One region of the Kineococcus gurbantunggutensis genome, then DNA from elsewhere that is predicted to be linked to it. Evidence: predicted binding sites of a transcription regulator. Region 1 holds the regulator's gene; the other holds the start of a gene.
The links. The regulator HrcA, encoded in region 1, represses chaperone genes, less so after heat shock. The targets are predictions, from matches to a motif close to GNTNGCACTCGGNNNNNCCGAGTGCNANC.
Positions count from the first base shown of each region.

Region 2: the regulator HrcA is predicted to act here: its motif matches at 10,127-10,155, upstream of groES (co-chaperone GroES).

Region 1 covers NZ_JBJLSG010000045.1:18,784-32,950, reverse strand. The annotation lists gene ACRYR7_RS10875 (LLM class flavin-dependent oxidoreductase) at 1-404, shown strand, start outside; gene ACRYR7_RS10870 (DUF4870 domain-containing protein) at 454-987, opposite strand; gene ACRYR7_RS10865 (DUF3097 family protein) at 1,112-1,981, opposite strand; gene hrcA (heat-inducible transcriptional repressor HrcA) at 2,106-3,152, shown strand; gene dnaJ (molecular chaperone DnaJ) at 3,193-4,311, shown strand; gene ACRYR7_RS10850 (Gmad2 immunoglobulin-like domain-containing protein) at 4,487-5,722, opposite strand; gene ACRYR7_RS10845 (RNA polymerase sigma factor) at 5,719-6,201, opposite strand; gene ACRYR7_RS10840 (HIT domain-containing protein) at 6,451-6,813, shown strand; gene ACRYR7_RS10835 (N-acetylglutaminylglutamine amidotransferase) at 6,836-8,620, shown strand; gene ngg (N-acetylglutaminylglutamine synthetase) at 8,642-10,435, shown strand; gene ACRYR7_RS10825 (saccharopine dehydrogenase family protein) at 10,564-11,796, opposite strand; gene ACRYR7_RS10820 (DNA-formamidopyrimidine glycosylase family protein) at 11,943-12,683, shown strand; gene ACRYR7_RS10815 (hypothetical protein) at 12,854-13,432, opposite strand; gene ACRYR7_RS10810 (DUF6286 domain-containing protein) at 13,429-14,070, opposite strand; gene ACRYR7_RS10805 (Asp23/Gls24 family envelope stress response protein) at 14,067-14,167, opposite strand, start outside.
Region 2 covers NZ_JBJLSG010000007.1:40,945-55,111, forward strand. The annotation lists gene ACRYR7_RS02280 (NAD(P)H-hydrate epimerase) at 1-550, shown strand, start outside; gene alr (alanine racemase) at 717-1,880, shown strand; gene ACRYR7_RS02290 (alpha/beta fold hydrolase) at 1,877-2,947, shown strand; gene tsaE (tRNA (adenosine(37)-N6)-threonylcarbamoyltransferase complex ATPase subunit type 1 TsaE) at 2,956-3,540, shown strand; gene ACRYR7_RS02300 (phosphotransferase) at 3,515-4,432, opposite strand; gene tsaB (tRNA (adenosine(37)-N6)-threonylcarbamoyltransferase complex dimerization subunit type 1 TsaB) at 4,508-5,173, shown strand; gene ACRYR7_RS02310 (GntP family permease) at 5,336-6,859, shown strand; gene ACRYR7_RS02315 (MFS transporter) at 6,948-8,336, shown strand; gene rimI (ribosomal protein S18-alanine N-acetyltransferase) at 8,415-8,897, shown strand; gene ACRYR7_RS02325 (class I SAM-dependent methyltransferase) at 8,916-10,097, opposite strand; gene groES (co-chaperone GroES) at 10,310-10,606, shown strand; gene groL (chaperonin GroEL) at 10,699-12,315, shown strand; gene ACRYR7_RS02340 (WhiB family transcriptional regulator) at 12,523-12,825, opposite strand; gene ACRYR7_RS02345 (MerR family transcriptional regulator) at 13,216-14,167, shown strand, end outside.

The DNA of each region.
Region 1 (14,167 bases):
CCGCGCAGGGCTTCGACGTGTGCGCCTCGGTGCCGGTGCTGGTCACCGGCGCCACCGGCGAGCAGCGCCTGGAGATCGAGGCGCCGGTGCGCCGGCACGTGGCCCTGTACCTGGGCGGCATGGGCTCGCGCTCGCAGAACTTCTACGCCGCCCTGGCCCGCCGCCTGGGCTTCTCCGACGCGGTGGACGAGGTGCAGGAGCACTTCCTGGCCGGCCGGCACCGCGAGGCCGCCGCCGCGGTGCCGGCCGGCTTCCTCGAGGCCACCTGCCTCGTCGGGCCCGCCGCCCACCTGCGCGCGCGCCTGGGCGACTACGCCCGCGCCGGCGTCACCACGCTGGCCCTGGCGCCGCTGGCCCCCGCCCTGCCCGAGCGCCTGGCGGCGGTGCGGGCGCTGGCGGCCTGAGCCCCGGTGCGCTGGACGCCGGCGGCCGCGACCGCGGCGGCCGGTCCCCTCAGCGCACCAGGCGCAGCACCAGCGGGTACCGGTAGGGGCGCCCGTTGTTCGCCGCGACGGCCCCCAGGACGCCGACGACGGTCGCGGCGATCAGGGCCAGCACCGGCAGCAGCAGCGAGACGCCGAACGTGGGGAAGAAGAGCAGGGCGGCCAGCACGCCCAGCACCAGCTCGTAGAGCACCAGCGAGATGCTCGCGTTGAGCGCCTCGGCGGCGTGCTCGCGCACGAACCGGCTGCGGTCCTTGAAGACCAGGAAGACCAGCAGCGGCGCGACGACGGGCAGGCTCACCCACACCAGCAGCGTGCCCACGTGCGCCAGCACGCTCCAGGTGCGCTCGTCCTGCACCGACACCGCCCCCGGCGGGACGTGCTGCGGCGGGTACGGCTGCTCGTACGGGTACGGCTGCTCGTGCGGGTGCTGCTGGCCCTGCGGGTACGGCTGCTGGGGGTACGGCTGCTGGGGGTACGGCTGCTGCCCGTACGGGTCCTGCGGGCCGTGGTCGGGCCGGGGTGGCTGGTGCGGGTCGCTCACGGCGTCCTCCGGGGCTGGGTGCGTGCTGCTGCCCGACGATCCTCGCGCGCCGGCCGGGGTCGCGTCGTCCTCCCGCGGGTGGTGCCGGTGCCGGGCCGGCTCCCCCCGCCGGGGGAGGGGCGCCTCAGCGGTCCGCCGCGTCCGCGGTGACGAAGTCCACCAGCTCCTCCACGCGCCCCAGCAGCGCCGGCTCCAGGTCGGCGTAGTTGCGCACGGTGCCCAGGATCCGCTTCCAGCCGTGCGCGACGTCGGCCTGCGTGGCGTGCGGCCAGCCCAGCTCGGCGAGCACGCCGTGCTTCCAGGACGTGCCGCGCGGGATGACCGGCCAGCGCTCCCACCCCAGCCGCTGCGGGCGCACCGCCTGCCAGACGTCGACGAAGGGGTGGCCCACGACCAGCACGTGCGGGTCGGCGCCCACGGCCGCCACGATCCGCGACTCCTTGGAGCCGGGCACGAGGTGGTCCACCAGCACGCCGACGCGCCGGCCGGGGCGCGGGCCGAAGGAGCGCACCGCGGCGGCGAGGTCGTCGACGCCGTCGAGCATCTCCACCACGACGCCCTCCACGCGCAGGTCGTCGCCCCACACCCTCTCGACCAGCTCCGCGTCGTGGCGGCCCTCCACGAGGATGCGCGAGGCGCGCGCGGTGCGGGCCGCGGCGCCGGGCACCGCCACCGAGCCGCTGGCGGTGCGGGTGGGCGCCGCCGGGGCGGCCGGGCCCCTCGGGGCGACCAGCCGCACCGGCTGCCCGTCGATCCAGAAGCCGGGCCCGAGCGGGAAGGTGCGGGTGCGCCCGCGCGCGTCCTCCAGGACGACGACGTGCACGCCGCCGCTCTTCTCCACGCGCACCACCGCGCCGACCCAGCCGGTCTCCACGTCCTCCACGACGAGCCCGCGCACGGCGGGCTCCTCGCGGTGCGCCGGCCGCCGCGGGTGCGGGTCCGCGGCGAGCACGTCGGCGCCGTAGCGGTCGGTGGACGGGTGCCTGGGGCTCACCCGCGGCACGCTAACGAGGGCGCCGCGCCTCGCGGTGGAGGCGCGCTGGCCTAGACTTGGCACTCTGGCGACCTGAGTGCCAGCGGGGCGGCCGCCCCGGGACGCGTCGAGCGGGGGGTGTGGGGTGAGCGACGACCGCAGGCTCGCCGTGCTGCGCGCCATCGTCGAGGACTACGTGTCGACCCACGAGCCGGTGGGCTCCAAGGCGCTCGTGGAGCGCCACCGCCTGGGCGTCTCGCCGGCGACGATCCGCAACGACATGGCGGTGCTGGAGGAGGAGGGGTACATCACCCAGCCGCACACCAGCGCCGGGCGCATCCCCACCGACAAGGGCTACCGCCTCTTCGTGGACCGCCTGGCCAGCGTCAAGCCCATGACGCCGGCCGAGCGCCGCGCCATCCAGACCTTCCTCGAGGGCGCCGTCGACCTCGACGACGTCGTGGACCGCACGGTGCGGCTGCTGGCGCAGATCACCCGCCAGGCCGCCGTCGTGCAGTACCCCTCCCTCTCGCGCGCCGCGGTGCGGCACGTGGAGGTCGTGCCCGTGGGCGGGCGCAGCGCCCTGCTGGTGCTCATCACCGACACCGGCCGGGTGGAGCAGCGCGTGGTGCAGGTGCGCTCGGCCACCGACGCGGAGTCCCTGCCCGGCGCGCTGGCCGCGCTGCGCGACCGCGTCAACGCCGCCGTGGCCGGCAAGCGCCTGAAGGAGGCCCGCGAGCAGCTGCCCGTGCTGGTCGGCTCCAGCCCGCCCGCGGAGGCGGCCGTGGCCGCCGAGGTCCTCGCCGCGCTGGGCGACTGCCTGGCCGCGGGCCTGGAGGAGCGCGTGGTCATCGCCGGCACCGCCAACCTGGTGCGCTCCGGCGCGGACCTGTCCGCCAGCCTGGGCAGCGTGCTGGAGGCGCTGGAGGAGCACGTCGTGCTGCTGCGGCTGGTGCAGGAGATGGCCGAGGAGTCCGGCGAGCGCGGCGAGCGCGGCGCGCTCACCGTGCGCATCGGCGCGGAGAACCTCCACCTCGGCCTGCCCGAGACGTCCGTGGTGAGCAGCGGCTACGGCGAGGGCGAGGTGCTGGCCCGCCTCGGCGTGCTGGGGCCCACCCGCATGGACTACCCGACCACGATGGCGGCGGTGCGCGCGGTCTCGCGCTACGTGTCCCGCATCCTGTCCCAGTGACCCGACCGACCACCCGACCGACGGGAGACCTGAGCACCCCGTGAGCGACTACTACGACGTCCTCGGCGTCAACAGGGACGCCTCGGCGGAGGAGATCAAGCGCGCCTACCGCAAGCTGGCGCGCAAGCTCCACCCCGACGTCACCTCCGACCCCGACGCGGGGGACAAGTTCAAGGAGGTCTCCCAGGCGTACGAGACGCTGTCCAACCCGGACAAGCGCGCCCAGTACGACCGCGGGGGCTCTCCCGGGGCGGCCGGCGGCTTCGGCCAGGGCTTCGGCTTCTCCGACATCATGGACGCGTTCTTCGGGCAGAGCGGCGCCCCCAGCGGCCGCGGCCCGGTCAGCCGCACCCAGCGCGGCCAGGACGCCCTCATCCGCGTGGACGTCGACCTCGCCGAGGCCGCCTTCGGCGGCGAGCGGCAGATCCAGGTGGACACCGCGGTGCTGTGCCCGACGTGCAAGGGCACCTGCTGCCAGCCCGGCACCCAGCCGGAGACCTGCGACATCTGCGGCGGGCAGGGCTCGGTGCAGCGCGTGGTGCGCTCGCTGCTCGGGCAGGTCATGACGAGCCAGCCGTGCCCGACGTGCCGCGGCTTCGGCACGGTGCTGCCCTCGCCGTGCCTGGAGTGCTCCGGCGAGGGCCGGGTGCGCGCGCGCCGGCCGCTGACCATCCGCGTGCCCGCCGGCGTGGACACCGGCACCCGCATCCAGCTCGCCGCGCAGGGCGAGGTGGGCACCGCCGGCGGCCCGCCCGGCGACCTGTACGTGGAGATCCACGAGCGCCCGCACCCGGTCTTCACCCGCCGCGGCGACGACCTGCTGTGCACGCTGGAGGTCCCCATGACGGCCGCCGCGCTGGGCGCGACGATCCCGCTGGAGACCCTCGACGGCACCGAGGACGTCGACGTGCGCCCCGGCGCGCAGGGCGGCGAGGTCGTCACCCTGAAGCAGAAGGGCGCCGAGCACCTGCGCTCCACCGGCCGCGGCGACCTGCTCGTCACCCTGGAGGTCAGCACCCCGCGCGACCTCGACGACGAGCAGGAGGAGCTGCTGCGCCGCCTGGCGGAGCTGCGCGGGGAGGTGCGCCCGGCGGGCAAGCTGGCCCCGGCCCACCAGGGCGTCTTCTCCAAGCTGCGCGGGCGCTTCGGCAACCGCTGAGCGCGGGCGCGGCGGGGGCCCCGGGGTCCCCGCCGCGCCTCGGTGCCTCGGTGCCTCGGTGCCTCGGTGCCTCGGTGCCTCGGTGCCTCGGTGCCTCGGTGCCTCGGCGCCTCGGCGCCTCGGCGCCTCGGTGCCTCGGCGCCTCGGTGCCTCGGCGCCTCGGCGCCTCAGCGCCTCAGCGCACGGTGAAGGTCTTCGTGTCGCCCGCCGGCTGCTCGCCGGCCGCGCCGCCGGACTCGTCCGGGCGCTCCACCAGCACCGTGTACTCGCCCGCCGGCAGCGGGACCGTCACCGAGAACTCCGCGAACGCGCCGTTGGCGCCGGCCTGCGCCGGGCCGCGGGTCACCTCCGCCCCCGAGGCGTCGGTGACGGTGTAGAGCAGCGTGCCCTCGAAGGCCGAGCCGACGCCGGCCACGACCACCTGCCCGGGGGTGCCGGTGTCCACCGACGTGATCCACGCCGGGGCCTGCACCTCCGCCTGCGGGGCGCGCGAGACGGTGGCGGGCACCGCGTACCCGAAGAGCACCGGCTCGGCCCGGCCGTCCTCGCGGACCTCCACGGGCACGTCCTCGCCCGCGGCGGCCGTCACGGTGTGGACGAGCTGCTGCACGGCCGCGGCGGCCCGCGCCGGGTCCAGCGAGCCCGGCGCCGCGCCGGCGGGCAGGTCCACCACGAGGCGGTCGGCCTCGCGCGTGACGCCGCCGCCGGTGACCGGCGCCCAGGGGGAGTCGTAGTCCGGGTCGGACGGCTCGCCCGCGAGCATCGCGGCCAGCGCCCGGTCGGCGTCGTCGCCCTCGCCGCCCGCGCGCACGAACTCGCGGAACAGCGAGGAGCGCGCCCCGCCCAGCCAGTACACCGGCACGCTCGCCGAGCCCGTCGGCAGCGGCAGGCCCGCGGCGCTCGTGCCCGGGGCCGCCGCGTCGGGGCTGGCCGGAGCCGTCGCCGGCGCCGTGGCGCTGCTCGCGCCGGTGGGCGTCGCGCTCGGCCGCGGCGCCGCGGCCGTCGTGCTCGCCCGCTCCGCGGCGGGGGCCGGTGCCGGGGCCGCCGGGGCGGTGGAGCTGCTCGCGGCGGCCGGGGAGGTCGGCGAGGACGCGACCGTGCGCACCGCCTCGCCGTCGCGCCCGGCGAGGGCGTAGGCGCTGCCGCCCACGACCACCACGGCGGCGGTGGTGGCGACGGCGGTCCAGGCGCGGGTGGCGCGGCGGCGGGCGGTGGTGCTCATGCGGATCTCCTCCAGGCGGTCGGCGGGCTGCGTGGCGTCGGCGCGGGCGGCCAGGGCGTCGCGCAGCGCGCGCGCCAGCGGGTCGGCGGCGGGGTCCGGCAGCGGGCCGGCGTCCACCGGCCCGCCGCCGCGGGGGTCGGTCCCGCGCGGGTCCCCGTCGCGGGGGTCGCGCTCGTCGTCGTGGTTCACGGGGTCTCCTCCTGGCGGGCCAGACCGGCGCGCAGGGCCGCCAGCCCCCGGTGCGCGTGCGTCTTGACGGCCCCGCGGCTGATGCCCAGGGCCTCGGCGATGCCCTGCTCGGACATCTCCGCGGAGTAGCGCAGCACCAGGACCTCGCGCTGCCGCGCCGGCAGCGCGTCCAGCGCGGCCAGGACCGAGCGGTGCTCCGCCGAGCGCACCGCCCGCTCCTCCGGGCCCTCCGGGGCCGGGTCGGGCAGCGGGCGCCTGCGGTCGGTGACCGCGCGGTGGCGCAGCACGTCGCGCGCGCCGTTGACCACCGCCTGCCGCAGGTACGCCACCGCCGAGGCGCGGTCGTCCAGGCGCCGCCAGCGGCGGTGCAGCGCCACGAAGGCCTCCTGCACGACCTCCTCGGCGGTGGAGGTCTCCCCGGTGAACTCCGCGGCCAGGCCCACCAGGCGGCGCCAGTGCGCGGCGTACAGGACCGTCACGGCCGTGTCGGCGTCCCACCCGCGCGGGTCCCCGGGGTCGTCCGCGAGCGCGCCGGCGCCCGCGCCGGCACCGGCGCCCACCGCGCCGGGGGCGCGCTCGACCCGCCGGTCAGCCACGGCGCGCCGCGCACTGAGCATCTCCACACGAGTACGACGAGCGAGCGGCGGTCACGGTTGACATCCAAGCGGAGCGGATCCGCCGCGCCGGGCAGGAGGGCGGGCGGCGGGCCGCGCGGGTACGGTTCGCGCATGAGCGGCAGCCGCAACGGACGAGCCCCCGCCGACCTCTTCCTGAGGATCGTCTCCGGGGAGCTGCCCGCGACGATCGTGCACTCCGACGACCTCGTCGTCGCCTTCGAGGACGCCGACCCCCAGGCGCCCGTGCACGTCCTCGTCGTCCCGCGCGAGCGGCACGAGACGGTCGCCGAGCTCGCCGCCGCGGCCCCGGCCACCCTGGCGCGGCTCGTCGAGGTCGCCCAGCGGGTGGCCGACGAGCGCTGCGGCGGGCACTTCCGGCTCGTCTTCAACACCGGTGAGGACGTGGGGCAGTCGGTGCCCCACGTCCACGGCCACGTCCTCGGGGGCCGGGGCTTCACCTGGCCGCCCGGCTGATCCCAGGGTTGGATGGTGCGGCATGTGCGGCTTGTGCGGTGAGATCACGTTCGACGGTCGGCCTGCGGACATCGGCGCTGTCCAGCGGATGTCCCAGCCGCTGGCGCCCCGCGGCCCCGACGGCGAGGGGTACTGGGCGCAGGGCCGGGTCGCCTTCGGGCACCGCCGGCTGTCCGTCATCGACCTGTCCGCCTGCGGCTCGCAGCCCATGGTCGACCCCGAGCTGGGCCTGCACGCCGTCTTCAACGGCTGCGTCTACAACTACAAGGAGCTGCGCGAGGAGCTGACCGGGCACGGCTACCGGTTCAGCTCCACCTCCGACACGGAGGTGATCCTCAAGGGCTACCACCGGTGGGGCACCGACGTGGTGGACCACCTCAAGGGGATGTTCGCCGTCGTCCTGCACGAGCGGGACTCCGGGCGCGTGGTGCTCATGCGCGACCGCCTGGGCATCAAGCCGCTGTACCTGGCCGAGACGCCCGGGCGGCTGCGCTTCGCCTCCTCGCTGCCGGCGCTGCTGGCCGCCGGCGACGTCGACACCACCATCGACCCCGTCGCCCTGCACCACTACCTCACCTGGCACGCCGTCGTGCCCGCCCCGCTGACGATCCTCAAGGGCGTGCGCAAGCTGCCCCCGGCGACCGTGCGGGTCGTCGAGGCCGACGGCACCAGCCGCGAGCACCGCTACTGGAACGCCGCCCACGTGCGCCGCGAGCAGTACGCCGGGTTCTCCGGCGAGGACTGGGAGGACGCGGTCCTGGACTCCCTGCGCGCCGCGGTGCGCCGGCGCACCGTCGCCGACGTGCCCGTCGGGGTGCTGCTCTCCGGCGGGCTGGACTCCAGCCTCATCACCGGCCTGCTCGCCGAGGCCGGGCAGAGCGACCTGGCGACCTACTCCATCGGGTTCGAGTCCGTGGGCGGGCGCGAGGGCGACGAGTTCGCCTACTCCGACGTCATCGCGCAGCGGTACGCCACGAACCACCACCGCATCCGCGTCACCGGCGACGAGCTCGTCGGCGCCCTGGGCCACGCCGTGGGCGCCATGCACGAGCCGATGGTCAGCCACGACGTCGTCGCCTTCGACCTGCTCAGCCAGCAGGTCTCGCAGTCCATCCGCGTCGTGCAGTCCGGCCAGGGCGCCGACGAGGTCTTCGGCGGCTACCACTGGTACCCGCCGCTGGCCGGGCTGACCCCCGAGCAGGGCGTCTCCGCGTACGCCAAGGCGTTCTTCGACCGCGACCACGCGCAGATGGCCCAGGTGCTGCAGCCGCAGTGGATGCTCGAGCAGGACCCCTCGCTGGACCTCGTGCGCCGGCACTTCACCGCGCCCGGCGCCGAGACCGCCGTGGACGCCGCGCTGCGCCTGGACACCGAGGTCATGCTCGTCGACGACCCCGTCAAGCGCGTGGACAACACCACCATGGCCTGGGGCCTGGAGGCGCGCGTGCCGTTCCTCGACCACGAGCTCGTCGAGCTGGCCGCCGCGATCCCGCCCGAGCTGCACCTGTCCGAGGGCGGCAAGGGCGTGCTCAAGCGCGTGGGGCGCAAGGTCATCCCCGCCGAGGTCATCGACCGCCCCAAGGGCTACTTCCCGGTGCCGGCCATCACGCACCTGGAGGGCAAGGTCCTCGGCCTGGTCAAGGACGCCCTGTCCAGCGAGGCCGCCCGCCGGCGCGGGCTGTTCCGCCCCGAGTACGTCTCCGAGCTGGTGCGCGACCCCAACGCCGAGCTGACCCCCCTGCGCGGCAACAAGCTGTGGCAGCTGGGGCTGCTGGAGCTGTGGCTGCAGCAGCACGGGATCGACTGAGCGGGCCGGGAGGTGACCACGATGAGCTCCGCGGGGATCCGGCGCCGGGGCAGGGTGGCCGGCCTGCGCGGGCGGACCGACGCGCCCGCCATCTCCAGCCGCACCTGGCAGCGCCCGCCCAGCCACTTCACGCGCGACATGGCCACCGACGTCGCCCTCGACATGGGCTGGGGCCGGCTGGTGTTCGGGCACACCTTCACCGACCAGCGCGACGTCGTCGACGCCCTGCGCGCCGAGGAGACCGGCGAGCGCGACATCGCCATGTACGTGCGCGAACCGCAGGTGCTCGTGGGCCTGGCGCCGCACGAGCTGTTCATGGACCCCTCCATCACGTTCCGCCTGGACCTGGCGCGCTACCGGCCCCCGCGCGACCGCAACCCCGACGTGTTCGTGCGCATGGTCCGCGAGCGCTCCGAGCTGGAGGACGTCAACCGCCTCTACGCGGCCAACGGCATGGTGGCCTCCGACCCCGACGTCATGTGGGCCAACCACCGCACCCGCACCTTCACCTACCTCGTCGCCGAGGACACCCGCACCCGCGAGGTCGTCGGCACCGTCACCGGCGTCGACCACGTCCTCGCCTTCGGCGACCCCGACGGCGGCGCCAGCCTGTGGTGCCTGGCCGCCGACCCCCAGGCCGCCCCCCGCGGCACCGGCGAGGCGCTCGTGCGGGTCCTCGCCGAGCGCTACGTCGCGCGCGGGCGCGCCATCCTCGACCTGTCCGTCCTGCACGACAACGACGGCGCCATCGCCCTGTACCGGCGCCTGGGCTTCCGCCCCGCCGCGCCCGTCGTCGTCAAGCGCAAGAACCCCATCAACCGCCCGCTGTTCGCCCCGCAGCCGGAGCAGCTCGGCGAGCTGAACCCCTACGCGCGCATCGTCGCCGACGAGGCCCTGCGCCGCGGGGTGCGCGTGGAGGTCACCGACGCCCCCAGCGGCGAGATGCGCCTGACGTACGCCGGGCGCTCGCTGCTGACGCGCGAGTCCCTCTCGGAGCTGACCAGCGCGGTGGCGATGAGCCGCTGCGACGACAAGCGCGTCACCCGGCGCCTGCTCGCCGCCACCGGCGTGCGGGTCCCGCGCGCGGTGGAGCTGGCCCCCGACCCCCTGGCCGACACCGGCGGCCTCGCCGCCGCCGAGCGGCTCATCGCCGAGACCGGCCCGGTCGTGGTCAAACCCGCCCGCGGCGAGCAGGGCAAGGGCATCACCGTGGGCGTCGCCGACGGCCAGGCCCTGCGCCGCGCGGTCGCCGAGGCCTCGGCGAACTGCCCCGACGTCCTGGTGGAGGAGTTCGTCGCCGGGCAGGACCTGCGCATCGTCGTCATCGACCACGAGGTCGTCGCCGCCGCCGTGCGCCGCCCCGCCGCCGTCATCGGCACCGGCACCGACGACATCCGCACCCTCGTCGCCCGGCAGAGCCGGCGCCGCCACGCGGCCACCGGCGGGGAGTCCACCATCCCGCTGGACGCCACCACCGAGGCGGTCGTGCGCGACGCCGGGTACTCCCTGGACGACGTGCTGCCCCGCGGCGAGCGACTGGAGGTCCGCCGCACCGCGAACCTGCACACCGGCGGCACCATCGACGACGTCACCGACGACCTGCACCCCGACCTGGTCGACGCCGCCGTGGCCGCCAGCCGCGCCATCGGCATCCCCGTCACCGGCCTGGACCTGCTCGTGCCCGACGTCTCCGGGCCCGAGCACGTCGTCATCGAGGCCAACGAGCGCCCCGGCCTGGCCAACCACCAGCCCCGCCCGACCGCGCAGCGGTTCCTGGACCTGCTCTTCCCCGAGACGCGGCGCGTGCAGGGGTAGGGGTCCACGGGGGCGTCCCGCCCGGCCGCCGGGGGTGTCCCGTCCGGTCGCCCGGACGGGGACTCGGGCCGGGACCGGGGCAGGACCCGGGCGAGGACCCCGGGTCCGTCGGCGCCGTTGTGCCCGGCTCACGCGACCGCGTCGGTGCGCAGCGTGAAGCCCCGCGCGCGCAGCCGGTCGGCCAGGGCGGTGCCGATGCCGGTGGCGGGGGTGAGCACCCCGGCGGCGCCGGGCAGGGCGTCGCCGTCGAGGGCGAGGGCCAGGGCGCTCTCGCCGAGCATGACGGCGGTGGCGGCGTAGCCGGGGTCGCCCTGCGCGGCCACGGTGGTGCGGTAGCGGCGCCCTCCGCCGGTGCGGGCGTCGAGCTCGACGCGGAACCGGCCGGTGCGGCGGGTGCGCTCGCCCGGGCCGCTGCCGGGGGCGGGCAGCAGGCGGTCCACCAGCGGGCGGGCCGGGCGCAGCGACAGCGCCCCGGCGAGGGCGGCCAGGGCGCCGGTGACGGCGAGCGCGCCCGCGGGGGCGGCCGGGCCGGTGAACGCCACGACCTCGCGGTAGCGAAGCCGGGGCCCGTACGCGTGGCCGAGCAGCGCGTTGCTGCGCCGGACCACGCGCGTGTTGTACGGGGCCATGACGAACGGCGCGGCCCACGCGCCGTCCTCGGCGCGCCGGTGCGGGCGGAACAGGTCGCGCTGCTCGCCGAGGTCGGGTTCGGCGGCGCGGTCGGGGCTGAGCGCGTACGGGTCGGCCAGCAGCGCCCGCGCCGCGGGGTCCTCGCGGGCGGTGTCGAGCTGCAGGCGCAGGGAGTCCACGGTGCCGCCGCTGACGCCGCCGCGCGCGGAGCGCAGCTCCAGCACGGCGTCGGTGAGGGGCCCGGCGCCGTCGGCCGCGGCCCGCAGGTGCGTCAGCAGCACGGCCAGGTCGGAGGGCACGGAGTCGAAGCCGCACGAGTGCACGATCCGCGCCCCGCTGGCGCGGGCGGCCTCGTGGAACCCGTCGGCGCTGCGGCGGGCGAAGAGCACCTCGCCGGTGAGGTCCGCGCAGTGCGTGCCCGCCTCGGCGCAGGCGCGCACCAGGGGCAGCCCGTGCCGCAGGTAGGGCCCCACGGTGGTGACCACGACGCGCGCGCTGCCGGCCAGCGCCCGCAGTGACTCCTCGTCGCCGGAGTCCGCGCCCAGCAGCGGCCACCGCCCGGCCGCCGGACCCAGGCCGGCGCGCACCCGCTCCAGCCGCTGCACCGAGCGGCCCGCCAGGCCCACCCGGGTGCCCGGCGGGGCGTGCTGGGCGAGGTGGGCGGCGGTGAGGCGGCCGACGAACCCCGACGCGCCGAAGAGGACCACGTCGAGCTCGCGTCCGCGCTGCACCCGGTCCACCGTAACCGCGGCCCGGCACCCCGCCACCCGGCCACCCGGCCACCCGGCCACCCGGACACCCGGCCACCCGGCCCGCGGGGGCGGGCGCGGCGCGGCCGGGACAGGATGGGCGTCCGAGCGAGGAGACCGGGGGAGCCGTGCCCGAGGGACACCTGCTGCACCGCCACGCCCGCGAGCAGGACGGCGCGCTCGCCGGGCGCGCCGTCCGGGTGAGCAGCCCGCAGGGCCGCTTCGACGCGGGGCCCTTCGACGGTCGCCTGCTGCGCGGCGTGCGCGCCGTCGGCAAGAACCTGCTGTACGCCTTCGACGGCGCCCCCGCCGTGCACGTGCACCTCGGGATGCGCGGGCTGTTCCTGCGCTACGGCTCCTGGCCGGACTCGCCGCCGCGCGGCACCCGCCTGCTGATCGGCGCGGACGCCGCGGCGTTCGCGCTCCTGGCCCCCACCACCTGCGAGGCGCTGGACGACGCGCAGCGCGAGGCGCTGCTGGCCGCGCTGGGCCCGGACCCGCTGGACCCGGCCGCCTCGCGCGAGGAGGCGGTGCACCGGCTGGTGGGGGCCCGCTCCTCGGTGGGGGCGGCGCTGCTGGAGCAGTCGGTGTGGGCGGGCATCGGCAACGCGTGGCGGGCGGAGCTGCTGTTCCTGGCCGGGGTCGACCCGGCCCGGCGCGTCGACGACGGGGAGGCCGGGCGGCTGTGGGACCTGGCGGTGCGGCACCTGGAGCTGGGCGCCGAGGCCGGTCAGGTCGTCAGCGACCCCGCCGCGCCCGACGAGCGGTGGGTCTACAAGAGGGAGGCGTGCCGGCGCTGCGGCGCGCCGGTGCGCGTCGCGCGCGTGGGCGGGCGCACCTCGTACGCCTGCCCCGTCGAGCAGACCTGACGTGCGGGGGCGGCCGCGCGGGGCCGTTCTCTGGACCCCGCGCGACCGCCCGTCCTGGGGGCCGCCCCCTGCTCCCGGTGCACCGGGCGCCCCACCGCTGTTCGGAGCCGCGGGGCGGGCGGATCGCCCGGTGCCCACCCGCACCTGCCGGACCGGCGGGTGCGGGGGTCTCAGCGCACGCGGGGGGAGCGGTCGTCGCGCGCCACCGACAGCAGCACGCGCCCGCGGGCGTCGTCGCGCCCGAGCACCTGCCGCAGCCGGGCGCTGACGCCGTCGGCGGCCGCGGCGACCTCGCCGAGGTCGGCGGTGGGCTCCACGGTGGCGCGCAGCTCCACGACCAGCTCGCCGCGGTCGTCGAGCACCCGCCCGCCGGCCGAGCGCACCCCGGGGGTGAGCTCCAGTTCCCGCGCGCCGGCGTCGGCCACGCCGTCGGGCTCCAGGCGCAGCTGACCGCCGGCGCCGGAGCCGGGCAGCGACAGCGTGCCCGCACCGCGGCGCGGCACGTGCGCCAGCAGCCACCACAGCGCCAGCACCGCCAGCACCACGGCGGCCGCCGCGCAGGCGGCCGCGAACCAGCCCGCCTCCACGACCCCGTCCGCCCCGGCGGTGGACAGCTCGCGCGGCGCGCCGGGCAGCACCCGCGCGAGCCAGCCGCCCCACCACGCCACGGCGGCGGCGCCGCCGGCGAGCAGCACCAGGCCCAGCAGGGCGGTCACGACGCGGTCCAGGCCGAGCACCCCGCGGCTCACCGGCCCACCTCCTCGGGCACGGACCCCCGCAGCGGGCCGGGGGTGGACGTCGCGGGCGCGGTGCCCACCGGTGCGGCGGTGGGCGAGGCCGAGGGGGCGCGCACCCGCACGCGCACCCGCGGCACCGGGTCCAGGGCGCGCAGCGCCTCGCTCACGGCGGTGCGCACGGGCTCCTCGACCCGCTCGGTGGTCGCCTCCACGGCGACCTCCACGCTGCGGCGCCCGGCGCTGGCGGAGGCCTCCAGGACCCCGTCGACCCGCCGGGCGGCGCCGCCGGCCAGCCGCGCCACGTCGCGCGTGGTGGTGGAGGCGGCGGCCGAGCCGCGCACCGCCACCGAGCGGCGCGAGCGGCGGGCGAAGGCGGTGGCGAGCAGCCACAGCCCGAGCAGGGCCGCCGCGGCGCCGCCGGCCGCCACGGCCGGGCCCGGGCGCAGCCCGTCCACGGCGCCGAGCACCGCCGGTGCCCACGCCGGGCCGCCGAGGGAGCCCCAGGCCACCAGGGCCTCGCGGCCCAGCACCAGCGCCAGCGCCAGCAGCAGCAGCGCCAGCACGGGCCCGACCGCGCCGACCCGCCCGGCCCCGGTGGGCCGCTTGGCCGGCGACAGCGGCGTGCCGCCCGTCGTGCGCGGGGTGCTCACTGGACCCTCCTGCTCTCGCGGACCTCGTGGACGTAGGTGGCGACCGTGACGTCGCAGGCGTCGACGACCAGGCCGCCCAGCCGGGTCAGCCGGCCGG
Region 2 (14,167 bases), on a different contig from region 1:
CGGCGAGCAGGGCGCGCGCGTGCGCGAGGCCCTGGCCTCCGGCGAGCCCGCCGTCGTGGACGCCGGCGCGCTGGCCGGGCTGCCCGGGCTGCTCGACGGCCTCGGCCCCCAGCACGTGCTCACCCCGCACGCCGGGGAGCTCTCGCGCCTGCTGGACGCGCTGGGCGAGGACGTGCCGCGCGTCGCGGTCGAGGCCGACCCGCTGCCGCACGCGCGCCGCGCCGCCGCCGCCACCGGCGCCACCGTGCTGCTGAAGGGGTCGGTGACCACCGTCGCCGGCCCCGACGGGCGGGTGCTGACCGCGGCCGCCGCGCCCGCGTGGCTGTCCACCGCCGGCGCCGGCGACGTGCTCGCCGGGGTCCTCGGCGCCGCCCTGGCCTCCCGGGCCGCCGAGCTGGCCGCGGACCCCGCGCTGGCCGCGGACGTGGCCGCCGAGGCCGCGGTGCTGCACGGCTGGGCGGCCGAGCTGGCCAGCGCGGGCGGGCCGCTGACGGCGCTGGACGTCGCCGAGGCGGTGCCGGCGGCGCTGACGTCGCTGCCGGGCTGGTGAGCCGGGCCCGCGGCCCGGGGCGGGGGAGGGGCGCGCGGGTCCGGGTACCGTCGGAGGCGTGGGTTCACCCGTGGACGAAGCCGCGCACCGGACCGAGGACCGCGCCGCCGCATCGCGCGCCGGTGGGCACCCCTCGCCGCAGCCGCCGCCCGAGCCGTCGCCCGGGCTGCCCGCCGAGGCCGTCGTCGACCTGGACGCGGTCGCCGGCAACGCCGCCGTCCTGCGCGGGCGGCTGGCCGGCGCGCAGCTGATGGCCGTGGTCAAGGCCGACGGGTACGGGCACGGCGCCGTGCCGGCGGCCCGTGCGGCGCTGGCCGGCGGCGCGACCTGGCTGGGCGTGGCGCACGTGCACGAGGCGCTGGCGCTGCGCCGCGCCGGCGTCACCGCCCCCGTGCTGGCCTGGCTGCTCACCCCCGGGCTGGACCTGACCGCGGCCGTGGCGGCGGACGTGGACCTGTCGGTGGCGGCGCCGTGGGCGCTGGCCGAGGTCGCCGCCGCCGCGCGCGCCACCGGGCGCACCGCCGGCGTGCACCTGGAGCTGGACACCGGCATGTCGCGCGGGGGCTCCTCCCCGGCGGAGTGGGCCGACCTGCTCGACGCGGTCGCCGCCCTGGTCGCCGAGGGCGCCGTGCGGGTGCGCGGCACCTGGGCGCACTTCGCCTCCGCCGACGCCCCCGGCGACGCCTCCGTGGACGCGCAGCTGGCGGCCTTCGCCGGCGCGGTGGCCACCGCCCGCTCCCGCGGCGTGGAACCCGGGCTGCTGCACCACGCGAACTCCGCGGCCGCGCTGTTCGAGCCGCGCGCGCGCTTCGACCTGGCCCGCTGCGGCATCGCGCTGTACGGCGTCAGCCCCGCGCCGGACGTGGCCACCTCCGCGCAGCTGGGCCTGGTGCCGGCGATGACGCTCACCGCGCGCCTGGCGCACGTGCGCGCGGTGCCGGCGGGCGCGGGGGTCTCCTACGGCCTGACGCACGTGGTGACGCGGGCGACCACGCTGGGCCTGGTGCCCCTGGGCTACGGCGACGGCCTGCCCCGGCACGCCTCCTCCGGCCCCGCCGGCGCCGGCGCGGTGCTCGTCGGCGGCCGCCGCCGGCCCGTCCTGGGCCGGGTGTGCATGGACCAGGTCGTCGTCGACCTCGACGGCGACCGGCCCGGCCCCGGCGAGCCGGTCGTGGTCTTCGGCGCGGGGGAGGCCGCCGGGCGCCCCGCGGAGCCCACGGCGCAGGACTGGGCCGACGCCGCCGGCACGATCGCCTACGAGGTCGTCACCCGCATCGGCCCGCGCGTGCCGCGCCGCTGGACGGGCGCGGTGGCCGGGGGCGCCGCGTGAGGGCCGCCGGGGCGCTGCGCCCGCGCCGGCGCCCCGCCGTCGCGGCCCGCGAGGAGCTGCACCCGCTGGTGGGCGAGCCGGTGGAGGTCACCGTCGACGACGGCGCGCGCCTGCACGTGGAGGTCGACCCCGCCGACGCCGCGCCGGCGGGCGCGCCGACCGTCGTGATGGTGCACGGGTACGGCCTGTCCGCCGACGCCTGGCACTTCCAGCGCCTGGCGCTGCGCGGCCGGCACCGCCTGGTGCTGCCCGAGCACCGCGGCCACGGGCGCTCCACCCGCGGCCCGGCCGGGCCGGTGGGCGTGGCGCGGCTGGCCGACGACCTGGGGCAGGTGCTGGACGCGGTGGTGCCCACCGGCCCGCTGGTGCTGGTGGGGCACTCCCTCGGCGGGATGACGATCATGGAGCTGGCGGTGCGCCGGCCGGACCTGCTCGAGCGCACCCGCGCCGTCGCCCTCGTCGCCACCAGCTCCGGCGGCCTGGCCGCCTTCGACCACGGCCTGCCGCTGCTGGGGCGCCACCTGGTGCGCTGGGCCGAGCAGGCGCTGCAGCGCACCGCCGAGCGCGCCGACGTGCTCGAGCGCGGCCGGCGCCTGGGCGCCGAGGTGGAGCAGCGCCTGGTGTCGCACTGGTCCTTCGCCTCGCCGGTCGCCCCGGAGGTGGAGCGGCTGGCCGCGCGCATGATGGCCGGCACCTCGGTGGGCACCATCGCCGACCTGCTGCCGGCGTTCGGCACCCTCGACGAGAGCGAGGCCCTGACCGCGCTGGCCGGGCGCGCGGTCCTCGTCGTCGCCGCCGAGCGGGACCTGATGACGCCCGCCGCGCACGGGCGCACCATCGCCGACGCGGTCCCCGGCGCCGAGCACGTCCTGGTGCGCCAGTCCGGGCACCTGGTGATGCTGGAGCACCCCGCCGTGGTGACGTCCCGGCTGGAGCGGCTGCTGGCGCGCGCCACCGCCGACGGGGACGGCGCCCCGCCCGGCGACGAGGTCGTGCTGCCGCTGGCGGAGCGCACGCGCGCGGCCCGCGCGGCGCGCGCGGCCCGGGCCCGCCGGGGGCGGCGGTGAGCGCGGCGGTGCTGGAGCTGCGGCTGGCCACCGACGCGGACACCGTCGCGCTGGGCCGCCGGCTGGGCGCGCTGCTGCGCGCCGGGGACCTCGTGGTGCTCTCCGGCGACGTCGGCGCCGGCAAGACGACGATGACCCGCGGGCTGGCCGAGGGGCTGGGGGTGCGCGGGCCCGTCACGTCGCCCACGTTCGTCATCGCCCGCGTGCACCCCTCGCTGCGCGGCGGCCCGCCGCTGGTGCACGTGGACGCCTACCGGGTCGGCTCCCTGGCCGAGGTCGACGACCTCGACCTGGACGCGGACGCCGAGGAGGCCGTCACGGTCGTGGAGTGGGGCGCCGGCCTGGTGGAGGACCTCACCGGGCAGCGGCTGGAGGTGCACCTGGAGCGCCCGCACGGCGCCGCGCCCGCGGGGGAGTCCGGCGAGGTGCCCGTCGAGCCGCGCGCGGCGCGGCTGAGCGCGCACGGGCGGCGCTGGGCCGGGGTGGACCTGGCGGCGGCGCTCACCGGGCCCGGGGACGGGGACGGCAGCGGGGACGGCAGCGGGGACGGCAGCGGGGACGGGGGCGTCACGCCGCGCCCACCGGCTCGCTGAGCCGCTCCAGCCAGCGCGCGGGGGCGTCGGCGAACCCGCCGGGCACCGCGTCCCCGGCGTCCTCGGCCGACGCCAGGGCGCGCTCCCACGACAGCGCCCGGGTGATCGCCCCGAGGTGGACGGCCAGGTCAGCGGCGCGCTGCAGCACCCCCGGCGCCCCGGGCCAGCCGGCCAGGTGGGCCGCGCGGTCGCCGTCGGCGCGCCCGGGGCGCGCCCCCACCCGCAGGCTCGTGAAGGGGTGCCCCACGCAGGCGTCGCCCCAGTCGAAGGGGCGCAGCCCCGCGGCCAGGACGTTGCCGTCGTGCAGGTCGTCGTGCTGCACGGTCGGCTCCGGTCCCAGCTCGGCCAGCTCCGCGGCCTCGTCCGCCACGCGGGGCAGCAGGCCGCGCAGGTGCGGGGCGCGGCGCTGCACCAGGGCGGCGGCGAGGTCGGCCAGCACCGGCGGCCGCGCGTCCGGCACGCCGAGGGCGAGCAGCTCGCCGACGTGCGGGGCGCTGGCCCGCTGCAGCTGCGCGTAGCGCGCCAGGGCGGCCGGCCAGGGGTCGCCGCCGCGCGGGGCCGCCGCGAGCGCCTCGCGCAGCGTGGGCCCGCCGTCGGGCGTGAGCAGCCACCCGCGGGAGGCGTCGGCCGCCAGCGGTGCCAGCAGGTGCGGCGCGCCGCGCGCGGACAGCGCGGCCACCAGCGCGACCTCGTGCGCCACCGCGGGCGGGCACGCCTTGAGCCAGGCCCGCCCGCCGGGCACGGGCAGCCACCACACCCGCGACCACGGGCGCCGCTTGACCAGCACCGGCGCGCCGGTCACCTCCACCCGCCGCGCCGCCCAGCGCAGCACCGCGGCGTCGGACCGGTCCACGACACCCTCCACGACGCCCTCCACGACCGGGGTCCCCACGTGCGCAGCCTCGCGGCTGCGGGTCCCGCCGCGCCACGCCTTTCCCGGCCACGCCCTAAGCTGCCGGGCGTGCTGATGCTGGCCCTGGACACCGCCACCGACGGGGTCGCCGTGGCGCTGCACGACGGCGAGCGCGTCCTGGACGCCCGCCGCGCCGGCGACGCCCGCCACCACAACGAGGTCCTCGTGCCGACGGTCGCCGCCTCGCTGGCCGCCGCCGGCCGCGAGCGCACCGAGGTCACCGACGTCGCCGTCGGCGTGGGCCCGGGGCCCTTCACCGGCCTGCGGGTGGGGCTGGTCACCGCCCGCACCCTGGCGATGGCGTGGGGGGCGGCGCTGCACGGGGTGTGCTCGCTGGACGCGCTGGCCGCGCAGGCGCTCGCGCAGGGCCTGGTGGGCGCGGAGTTCCTCGTCGCCACGGACGCGCGCCGGCGCGAGGTGCACACCGCCCGCTACCGCGCGCAGGACGGGCGGGCGGTGCGCACCGCGGGCCCGGACGTGGGCCCGGCGGCGGCGGTCGCGCGCGCGGGCCTGCCGGTGGTGGGCCGCGGCGCGGCGCTGTACCCGGACGAGCTCGGCCCGGCGGGCCCGCTCGCCGACGTCGACGCCGGCTGGCTGGCGCAGGTCGCCGTGGACGCGCTCGCCGGCCGCGGCGGGCCCGGGCTGCTGCCGGCCGAGCCGCTGTACCTGCGCCGCCCCGACGCGGTGGAGCCGGCGGCGCGCAAGCGCGTCACCGCCTGAGCCGGGCGCCGGACGCGGCGCGCGGTCGGCGCGCCGGGCCGGCGCACGGTTGACACGCCGGTCCGGCGTGGGAGGGTTCGAGCACCGCGACGTGCCGGTGGGGTGCCGCCCCGGCCCGGTGCCGGCCGCGGGACACCGCCGTCCCCGTCCCCGGAGGTCCCGATGACCGAGGTCGAACCCGCCTACGGCACCGGAGTGCTGCTGGCGATCGCCGCCGCCGCCGTCGCCGTGCTGCTGCTGCTCATCATCCGCTTCAAGCTGCACGCCTTCCCGGCCCTGGTGCTCGTCAGCGTCCTGACCGCCGTGGCGACCGGCATCCCCACCGGCGACGTGGTCGACACCCTCCTGCAGGGCTTCGGCAGCACGCTGGCCAGCGTCGCGCTGCTCGTCGGGTTCGGCGTGATCATCGGTCGCCTGCTGGAGGTGACCGGCGGCGCCAGGGTGCTCGCCGACACCCTCATCGCCCGGTTCGGGGAGCGGCGCGCGCCGCTGGCCCTGGGCGTCGCCTCCCTGATCTTCGGCTTCCCCATCTTCTTCGACGCCGGGTTCGTCGTCTTCCTGCCGATCATCTTCTCCGTGGCCCGCCGCTTCGGCGGCTCGGTGCTGCGCTACGCGCTGCCGGCGGCCGGCGCCTTCGCCGTCATGCACGCCTTCGTGCCGCCGCACCCGGGGCCGGTGGCCGCCGGCGAACTGCTGGGCCTGGGCGCCGACATCGGCCTGCTGATCCTGGTGGGCACCGTGCTGGCCGTGCCCACCTGGTTCGTCTCCTGCTACCTGTTCGGCCTGTGGGCCGCCCGGCGCACCGACGTGCCCCTGCCGGCGGAGTGGGCCGGGCGGGTGGCCGCGAACGTCGGCGGCGGGCAGGGCTCCTCCGCCGGGGCGGGCGCCGGCGCGGACGGCGCGGACGGCGGGGCCGGCGGCCCGGCCACCGGGGCCGCGGCCACGGGCGGCGGCGCCGGCGAGCCCGCCGCGAGCGAGGGCGGGGAGCTGCCCGGCCCGCCGCCGGCGTTCACCACGGTGGTGCTCCTGCTGCTGCTGCCGCTGGTGCTCATCTTCCTCAACACCGGCCTGAACACGCTGGCCACCGCGGGCAGCGTCGACGGCGACGCCGGCTGGGTGCAGGTGCTGCGCCTGCTCGGGCAGACGCCGGTCGCGCTGCTCATCGCGGTCCTGGTCGCGATGGTCGTGCTGGGCCGGGGCCGCTTCAGCAGGAGCCGGGTGGAGGACCTGGCCAACGGCGCCCTGGGGCCGGTGTGCGCCGTCATCCTCATCACCGGCGCCGGCGGCATGTTCGGCTACGTGCTGCGCACCAGCGGCATCGGCGCGGCGCTGGCGGACACCCTGGAGGCCGCCGGCCTGCCGGTCATCGTGGCGGCGTTCGTCATCTCCCTGGGCCTGCGCGTGGCGCAGGGCTCGGCCACGGTGGCGCTGACGACGACGGCCGGGCTCATCGCGCCGGCGGTGGACGCCGCGGCCGGGCTCTCGAGCCTGGACCTGTGCTTCGTCGTGGTGGCCATCGCCGCCGGGGCCACGGCCCTGAGCCACGTCAACGACTCAGGGTTCTGGCTGGTGGGCCGCTTCCTGGGCATGGACGTGCCCACGACGCTGCGCACCTGGACGGTGATGGAGACGGTCATCGGGGTCGTCGGCTTCGCCCTGGCCTGCCTGGGGTACGCGCTGCTCTGACCCGGCGCGGCCGCGCACGGGCCGTGTCGCGGTTGACACGGCCCGTGCGCGCCGCCAGCGTGGGGGCTCCCCTCACCGTGGAGCGGTCATGACACCGACGTCGCCCCAACCCTCGTCCTCCTCGGCGCACGAGCGCCTGGCCTCACCGGAGCTGCGCTCCGCCGTCTCGCGGGCCTCCCGCCGGCTCATGCCGATGCTGGTCGTCCTGTACGTCGTCGCCTTCCTGGACCGCACGAACGTCGGCTTCGCCGAGGAGGGGCTCGAGGTCGACCGCGGCATCAGCGCCGCCGCGTACGCCTTCGGCGCCGGCGTCTTCTTCGTCGGGTACGCCCTCTTCGAGATCCCCAGCAACCTGGCGCTGCAGCGCTTCGGCGCCAAGGCGTGGCTGGCCCGCATCGCCATCACGTGGGGGCTGGTCTCGGCGGCCTTCGCGTTCGTGCAGGGCGAGACCTCGTTCATCGTCCTGCGCTTCCTGCTCGGGGTCACCGAGGCCGGGCTGTTCCCCGGCGTCATCATGTTCCTGGCGGAGTGGTTCCCCAACCGGGTGCGCGTGCAGATGTTCGCCGTGTTCTACCTGGCGCAGCCGTTCTCGCAGATGATCGGCGCCCCGCTGTCGGGCGCGCTGATCTCGATCGGCGACCGCATCGACGGGGTCGCCGGCTGGCAGCTGATGTTCGCCGTCGAGGGCGGGCTGGCGGTCGTGGCCGGTGTCGCGGCGTTCTTCCTGCTCACCAACTCCCCGCAGGAGGCGAAGTTCCTCGACGAGGGGCAGAAGCGGGCCCTGCGGGAGGTGATGGCCGACGAGAACGCCGTCAAGGACGAGGACGGCCCGCGCGGCGTGGCGGCGGCGATGCGCCACGGCAAGGTCTGGTACTTCACCGTCATCTACTTCTGCCTGCAGATCGCCGTGTACGGGGTGACGTTCTACCTGCCGCAGCAGGTCTCCCGCCTGGTCGGGCGCGACGTCGGCTGGGAGGTGGGCCTGCTGGCCGCGATCCCGTGGTTCTTCGGCCTCTTCGCCTGCTACTTCGTCGGCCGGGTCGCGAACACGGTGCACCGCCGCCGGCTGCTGGGCACGCTGTTCTTCACCACCACGGGGCTGTGCATCTTCGGCTCCGCGTGGGCGGGCTCGACCGGGCGCCCGGTGCTGGGCATCGTCTTCATCACCCTGGCGGTGTGCTCGTTCCTGTCCACCGGTCCCATCTGCTGGTCGTTCCCGACGGCGTTCCTGGCCGGCACCGCCGCCGCGGCCGGCATCGGGCTCATCAACTCCCTGGGCAACCTCGGCGGGTTCGTCGCCCCGATCCTGCGGGCGAACATCGCCGAGGCGTTCGGCTCCGACGACGCGGGCCTGTACGCGCTGGGCGTCCTGCCCTTCCTGGCCGCGGCGATGATGTGGGGCACCAAGCGGTTCACGATCCGGGCGAACACCCTGCTCGACGTGCGCGCCGCGGACGAGCGCAGCACCACCCGCTGAGCCACCCGCCGCGCCGGCCGCCGGGCCACCCGCCGAGCCCGGCGGTGGGCCCGGCGGCCGGCGGGTAGCGTCGCCCCGGTGAGCTGCGCACCGGGGACCGCGACGGGCACGGGCGCCGGCGGGGTCGTGCTCGCCCCGGCGCGGTGGTGGCACCTGGCGGACGTGCACCGCCTGGAGGCCGACCTGTTCGGGCCGACCGCGTGGTCGCCCGAGACGTTCTGGGGCGAGCTGGCCGCGCCGGGGCGCACGTACCTGGTCGCGCTGGAGGGCGGGGAGGTGCTCGGCTACGGCGGCCTGGCCGTGGCCGGCGCCGACGCCGACGTGCAGACCCTCGGCGTGGCGCGCGCGGCGCAGGGCCGCGGGCTGGGCCGGCGGCTGCTGCGCGCGCTGCTGGGGGCCGCCCGCGCCGGCGGCGCCACGCACGTGCTGCTGGAGGTGCGCGCCGACAACGAGCCGGCGCAGGCGCTGTACCGCTCGGAGGGCTTCGAGCAGATCGCCCGCCGGGCGCGCTACTACGAGCCCGGCGGCATCGACGCGCTGGTGCTGCGCGCGCGGCTGTGAGCCCCGGCGCGCGAGCGCTCAGGCCACCGGCTCCACCACGAGCACCGACTGCCGGCCGGCCACCCGCGTCAGCACCACGGTGGCCGGCACCGAGCCCTTCAGGGCGAGCTGGCGGCGCAGCACGTCCGGGTCGACGGCGGTGCCGCGCTTCTTCACCGTCAGCGGCCCCACGTCGCGCTCGCGCAGGTGGCGCCGCAGCGCCTTGAGCCCGAACGGCAGCACGTCCAGCACGGCGTAGGAGCGCGCGAACGGCGAGGCCGCCGGGCCGTCGGTGGTGACGTAGGCGATGGACTCGTCCACCAGGCGCCCGCCGAGCAGCCGGGCGGCGGCGCCGACGAGGCCGGCGCGGATGACGGCGCCGTCGGGCTCGTGCAGGTGCGAGCCGACCGCGCCGACGTCCGGCACGGGGTTGTCGGCGTCGTCGAGCTCGAAGCGCTCGCCGCCGCGCACCACCAGGGCGCTGCGGGCCACGCCCGGCCGGGCCAGCGGCCCGCACCACAGCGCGGACTCGACCACGTCGCCGTCCACGGACGTCCACCGCGCCTCGGCGCCGGCGGGCACCAGCTCGTGCGGCAGGCCCGGGGCGAGCTTGGCGCCGGTGGCCGGCACGGCGGCGGCGGTGGCCAGCACGAAGGACAGCGGCGGGGAGGTGGCCTCGGGGTCGAACAGGCGCCGCCCGCCCGCGGTGCGCCGGGCCGGGTCGAACCAGGCGCCGTCGCCGGGCCCGAGCTCGCCGGTGACGCCGGCGGTGACGTCGGCGCAGCGCACCTCGGCGCGCCCGGCCAGGTTGGCGGCGGCCACCGCGGCGGTGCCGGGGTCGGCGTCGACGGCCAGCACGCCCAGGCCCGCGTCGGCGAAGGCGAGGGAGTCGGCGCCGATCCCGCAGCCGAGGTCGGCCACGCGGCGCACCCCCGCCTGGGCGAAGCGGCGCGCGTGCTCGGCGGCCACGACGGCGCGGGTGGCCTGCTCCACCCCGGCGGCGGTCAGCAGCAGCCCGTGCGCGCGCGGGCCGAGCTTGGCGGCGGCGCGCTCGCGCAGGCGCGCCTGGGTCATGGCCAGGGCCACCAGGGCGGGCTCGTGGCCCTCGCGGCGCAGCCGCTGGCCCAGCGCCAGGGGGTCCGCGGGGCCGGCGGCGGCGACCAGGTCCAGCAGGGCGCGCCCGGCGGGGGAGGTGAGCGCGGCGACGTCGGCGGGGTCCACCCGCCCGACTGTGCCAGGCGGGGACCGTCCCTGGCACTCGGTGGGCGGGAGTGCTAACTTCTCTCCCAGCGTCGGTGGCACTCCCTGACCGGGAGTGCCAGCAGCGAGGCGGCGCCGCCCGGCACCCGCGACGACGGTCGCGCGCCCGCCTCGCACCCGACCCACCAGTACGCCAGATCCGCACCGAGTACGCAGAAGGGGAGGGCCGCCCAGTGTCGGTCTCCATCACTCCGCTCGAGGACCGCATCGTCGTCAAGCCGCTCGACGCGGAGCAGACGACCGCTTCCGGTCTGGTCATCCCGGACACCGCCAAGGAGAAGCCCCAGGAGGGCGAGGTCCTGGCCGTGGGTCCGGGCCGCGTGGACGACAACGGCAACCGCGTGCCCGTCGACGTCACCGTCGGCGACAAGGTCATCTACTCCAAGTACGGCGGCACCGAGGTCAAGTACGGCGGCGACGAGCTGCTGATCCTCTCGGCGCGCGACGTGCTCGCCAAGGTCTCCAAGTAAGCCGCAGCAGGTCACGACGCCCCGGGCGCCCGAGTCACCGGGTGCCCGGGGCGTCTGCCGTTGCCGCACGAGGATCTGGAAGGAAGAAGCGCATGGCCAAGCAGCTCTCGTTCAACGAGGACGCCCGCCGCTCCCTGGAGCGCGGTGTCGACGCCCTCGCCAACGCCGTCAAGGTGACCCTGGGCCCCAAGGGGCGCAACGTCGTCATCGACAAGAAGTGGGGTGCGCCGACGATCACGAACGACGGCGTCACCATCGCCCGCGAGGTCGAGCTCGAGGACCCGTACGAGAACCTCGGCGCCCAGCTCGCCAAGGAGGTCGCCACCAAGACCAACGACGTCGCCGGTGACGGCACCACCACCGCGACCGTCCTGGCGCAGGCGATGGTCCACGAGGGCCTGCGCAACGTCGCCGCCGGCGCGGCGCCGTCCGCCCTCAAGCGCGGCATCGACGCGGCCGTCGACGCGGTGAGCGACGAGCTGCTCAAGCTCGCCCGCGACGTCGACGGCAAGGGCGACATCGCCCACGTCGCCACCATCTCCGCGCAGGACGCGACCGTCGGCGACCTGCTCGCCGAGGCCTTCGACAAGGTCGGCAAGGACGGCGTCATCACGGTCGAGGAGTCCTCCACGACCGCGCTGGAGCTGGACTTCACCGAGGGCATGCAGTTCGACAAGGGCTACATCTCGCCCTACTTCGTCACCGACGCCGAGCGCCAGGAGGCGGTGCTGGAGGACGCGTACGTCCTCGTGCACCAGGGCAAGATCTCCACGGTCACCGAGCTGCTGCCGCTGCTGGAGAAGGTCCTGCAGGCCTCCAAGCCGCTGCTGATCATCGCCGAGGACGTCGACGGCGAGGCGCTGTCCACGCTGGTCGTCAACAAGATCCGCGGCACCTTCAACGCCGTGGCCGTCAAGGCCCCCGGCTTCGGCGACCGCCGCAAGGCGATCCTGGGCGACATCGCCACCCTCACCGGCGGCCAGGTCGTCGCCGAGGAGGTCGGCCTCAAGCTCGACCAGGTCGGCCTGGACGTCCTGGGCACCGCCCGGCGCATCGTCGTCACCAAGGACGACACCACGATCGTCGAGGGCGCGGGCGACTCCGACGAGGTCGCGGGCCGCGTGGCCCAGATCAAGGCCGAGATCGAGCGCACGGACTCCGACTGGGACCGCGAGAAGCTCCAGGAGCGCCTGGCCAAGCTCGCCGGCGGCGTCGTCGTCATCAAGGTCGGCGCGCACACCGAGGTCGAGCTCAAGGAGAAGAAGCACCGCATCGAGGACGCCGTCTCCGCGACGCGCGCCGCGATCGAGGAGGGCATCGTCGCCGGCGGCGGCAGCGCCCTGACCCACGCGGTGCGGGTGCTCGAGGGCGGCCTGGGCCTCGAGGGCGACGAGGCGACCGGCGTGAAGCTGGTGCACCGCGCCGCCACCGAGCCGCTGCGCTGGATCGCGGAGAACGCCGGCCACGAGGGCTACGTCGTGGTCGAGAAGGTCCGCGACCTCGAGCCGGGCCACGGGCTGAACGCCGCCACCGGCGAGTACGTGGACCTGCTGGCCACCGGCGTCATCGACCCGGTGAAGGTGACCCGCTCGGCGCTGCGCAACGCCGCCTCGATCGCGTCGATGGTCCTGACCACCGACACCCTCGTGGTGGACAAGAAGGAGGAGGAGCCGGCGGCCGCCGGCCACGGTCACGGCCACGGCCACTGACCCCTCCCGCAGCACGACGAAGGCCCGGTCCCCCCGAGGGGGCCGGGCCTTCCGTCGTCCCGGCGGCGGTGCCGCCGGTGCTGCTGCGTCGTGCTGCTGAGTCGTGCTGGTCGTGCCGTGCTGCTCGTCGTGGCGTCCCGCGCACCGCACCGTCCCGTGCGCGGTGGCGCCGTGCGACGCCGGCGGGCCCCCGCCCGCCGGGCGGCGTCAGCTGGCGATGCGCAGGGTGCGGCGGCGCTCGGCGGCGTAGATGGTCTCGCGGTCGTCCTCGGTCAGGCCGCCCCAGACGCCGTAGGGCTCGCGCACCTTCAGGGCGTGCTTGCGGCACTGCTCGATCACGGGGCAGCCGGCGCACACGGCCTGGGCGGCGGCGTCGCGGTTGCGGCGGGCCGGGCCGCGCTCGCCCTCGGGGTGGAAGAACAGGTCCGGGTCGGCCTCGCGGCAGGCACCGATGAGCTGCCACTCCCAGATGTCGGCGACGGGTCCGGGGAGGCGGGAGATCTCGGCCATGGTGCGCTCCTTGAGGTGCGTGGTGCGGGGGGACCGCCGGGGCGGTGGATCTTGCTGACGAGGTAGGACGCTACAACCGCGTCAGAAGTTGTTCAAGGCCCTGGGGGCAGGTTGTTCAGAAGTGAGCCGTGTGACCTGCACCACACGGCGATCGATCGTCGCGCTGCGTGCGCGCCCGTCGTGCACCACCGGTGGACAACCCTGTGAACAACTTTCGCTCACCGGCCCGCACCGTTGCTGACCTGCGGTGAACAACGCTGAACAACCCGGTGGCGCGGTCCGGTCGCCCGGGTGGAGCACCGCTCGGCGCGGTGAGTGGCGCGCCCGTCCGGGGCGCGGGAAGATCGGTGCGTGTCCTCGCCGCCCCAAGGAGCCCCGTCGGCCCCGCGGATGACGCTGACCGTCGCGGCGGTGGCGCGCCGGCTCGGCGTGGCGCCGGCCACGCTGCGCACCTGGGACCGCCGCTACGGCCTGGGTCCCTCCGAGCACACCGCCGGGGCCCACCGCCGCTACTCCTCCACGGACCTGGCCCGCCTCGTCGTCATGCGCCGCCTGACCCTGGAGGGCGTGGCGCCCGCCGAGGCCGCAGCCCTCGCCGCCACCACCGCCGTGGCCGACGGCGGCTTCGCGCTGGCCAGCGTCTCCACCATCCCCGCCGCCGTCGTCGAGGCCGCCGCCGCCGACGCCGCCGCCGTCGCCGGCCCCGAGCAGGCCGCCCCCGGCCGCGCCGGGGGACCGGCCGCCGACCCGCGCGCCGGTCTGGCCGCGGACGCGGGCCCGGTCGCCCCCGCCGGCGGGGGCACCGCCGCGGCCGAGGCGGCCGAGCAGGCCGACGACGAGGCGGACGAGGCCGACGACGACGAGCCCGCCGCCCCGCGCGGGCTGGACGAGCTGCAGGACTGGGCCGTGCAGAGCCTGGCCGACCGCTTCGCCGAGGAGGTGCGCGCCCGCGGCGCCGCCGCCGCCTGGGACGCGGTCCTGGGCCCGGCCCTGACCACCGACGACGCCGCCCTGCACGAGGCCGTCGCCCGCGCCCTGGCGCTGCTGCCCACCCGCGACGACGAGCGCTCCGTCGTGCTCGCCGGCCTCGACCCCGCCCCCCGCGGGCCGGTCCTGGTGGCTGCCGCCGCGGCGCTGGCCGAGGCCGGCGCCGGCGCCCGCGCGGTGGGCGACGGGGTGCCGGTGCGGATGCTGGCCGCGGCCGTGCGCCGCGCGCGGCCCCCTGCGGTGCTGCTGCACGCGCGCGCCGAGCGCTCCCCGGCCCAGGTGGCCGCGCTGGCCGCGCTGCTCGCCGTGCGGCCCGCGCCCCTGCTCGTGCTCAGCGGGCCCGGCTGGCCGGCCG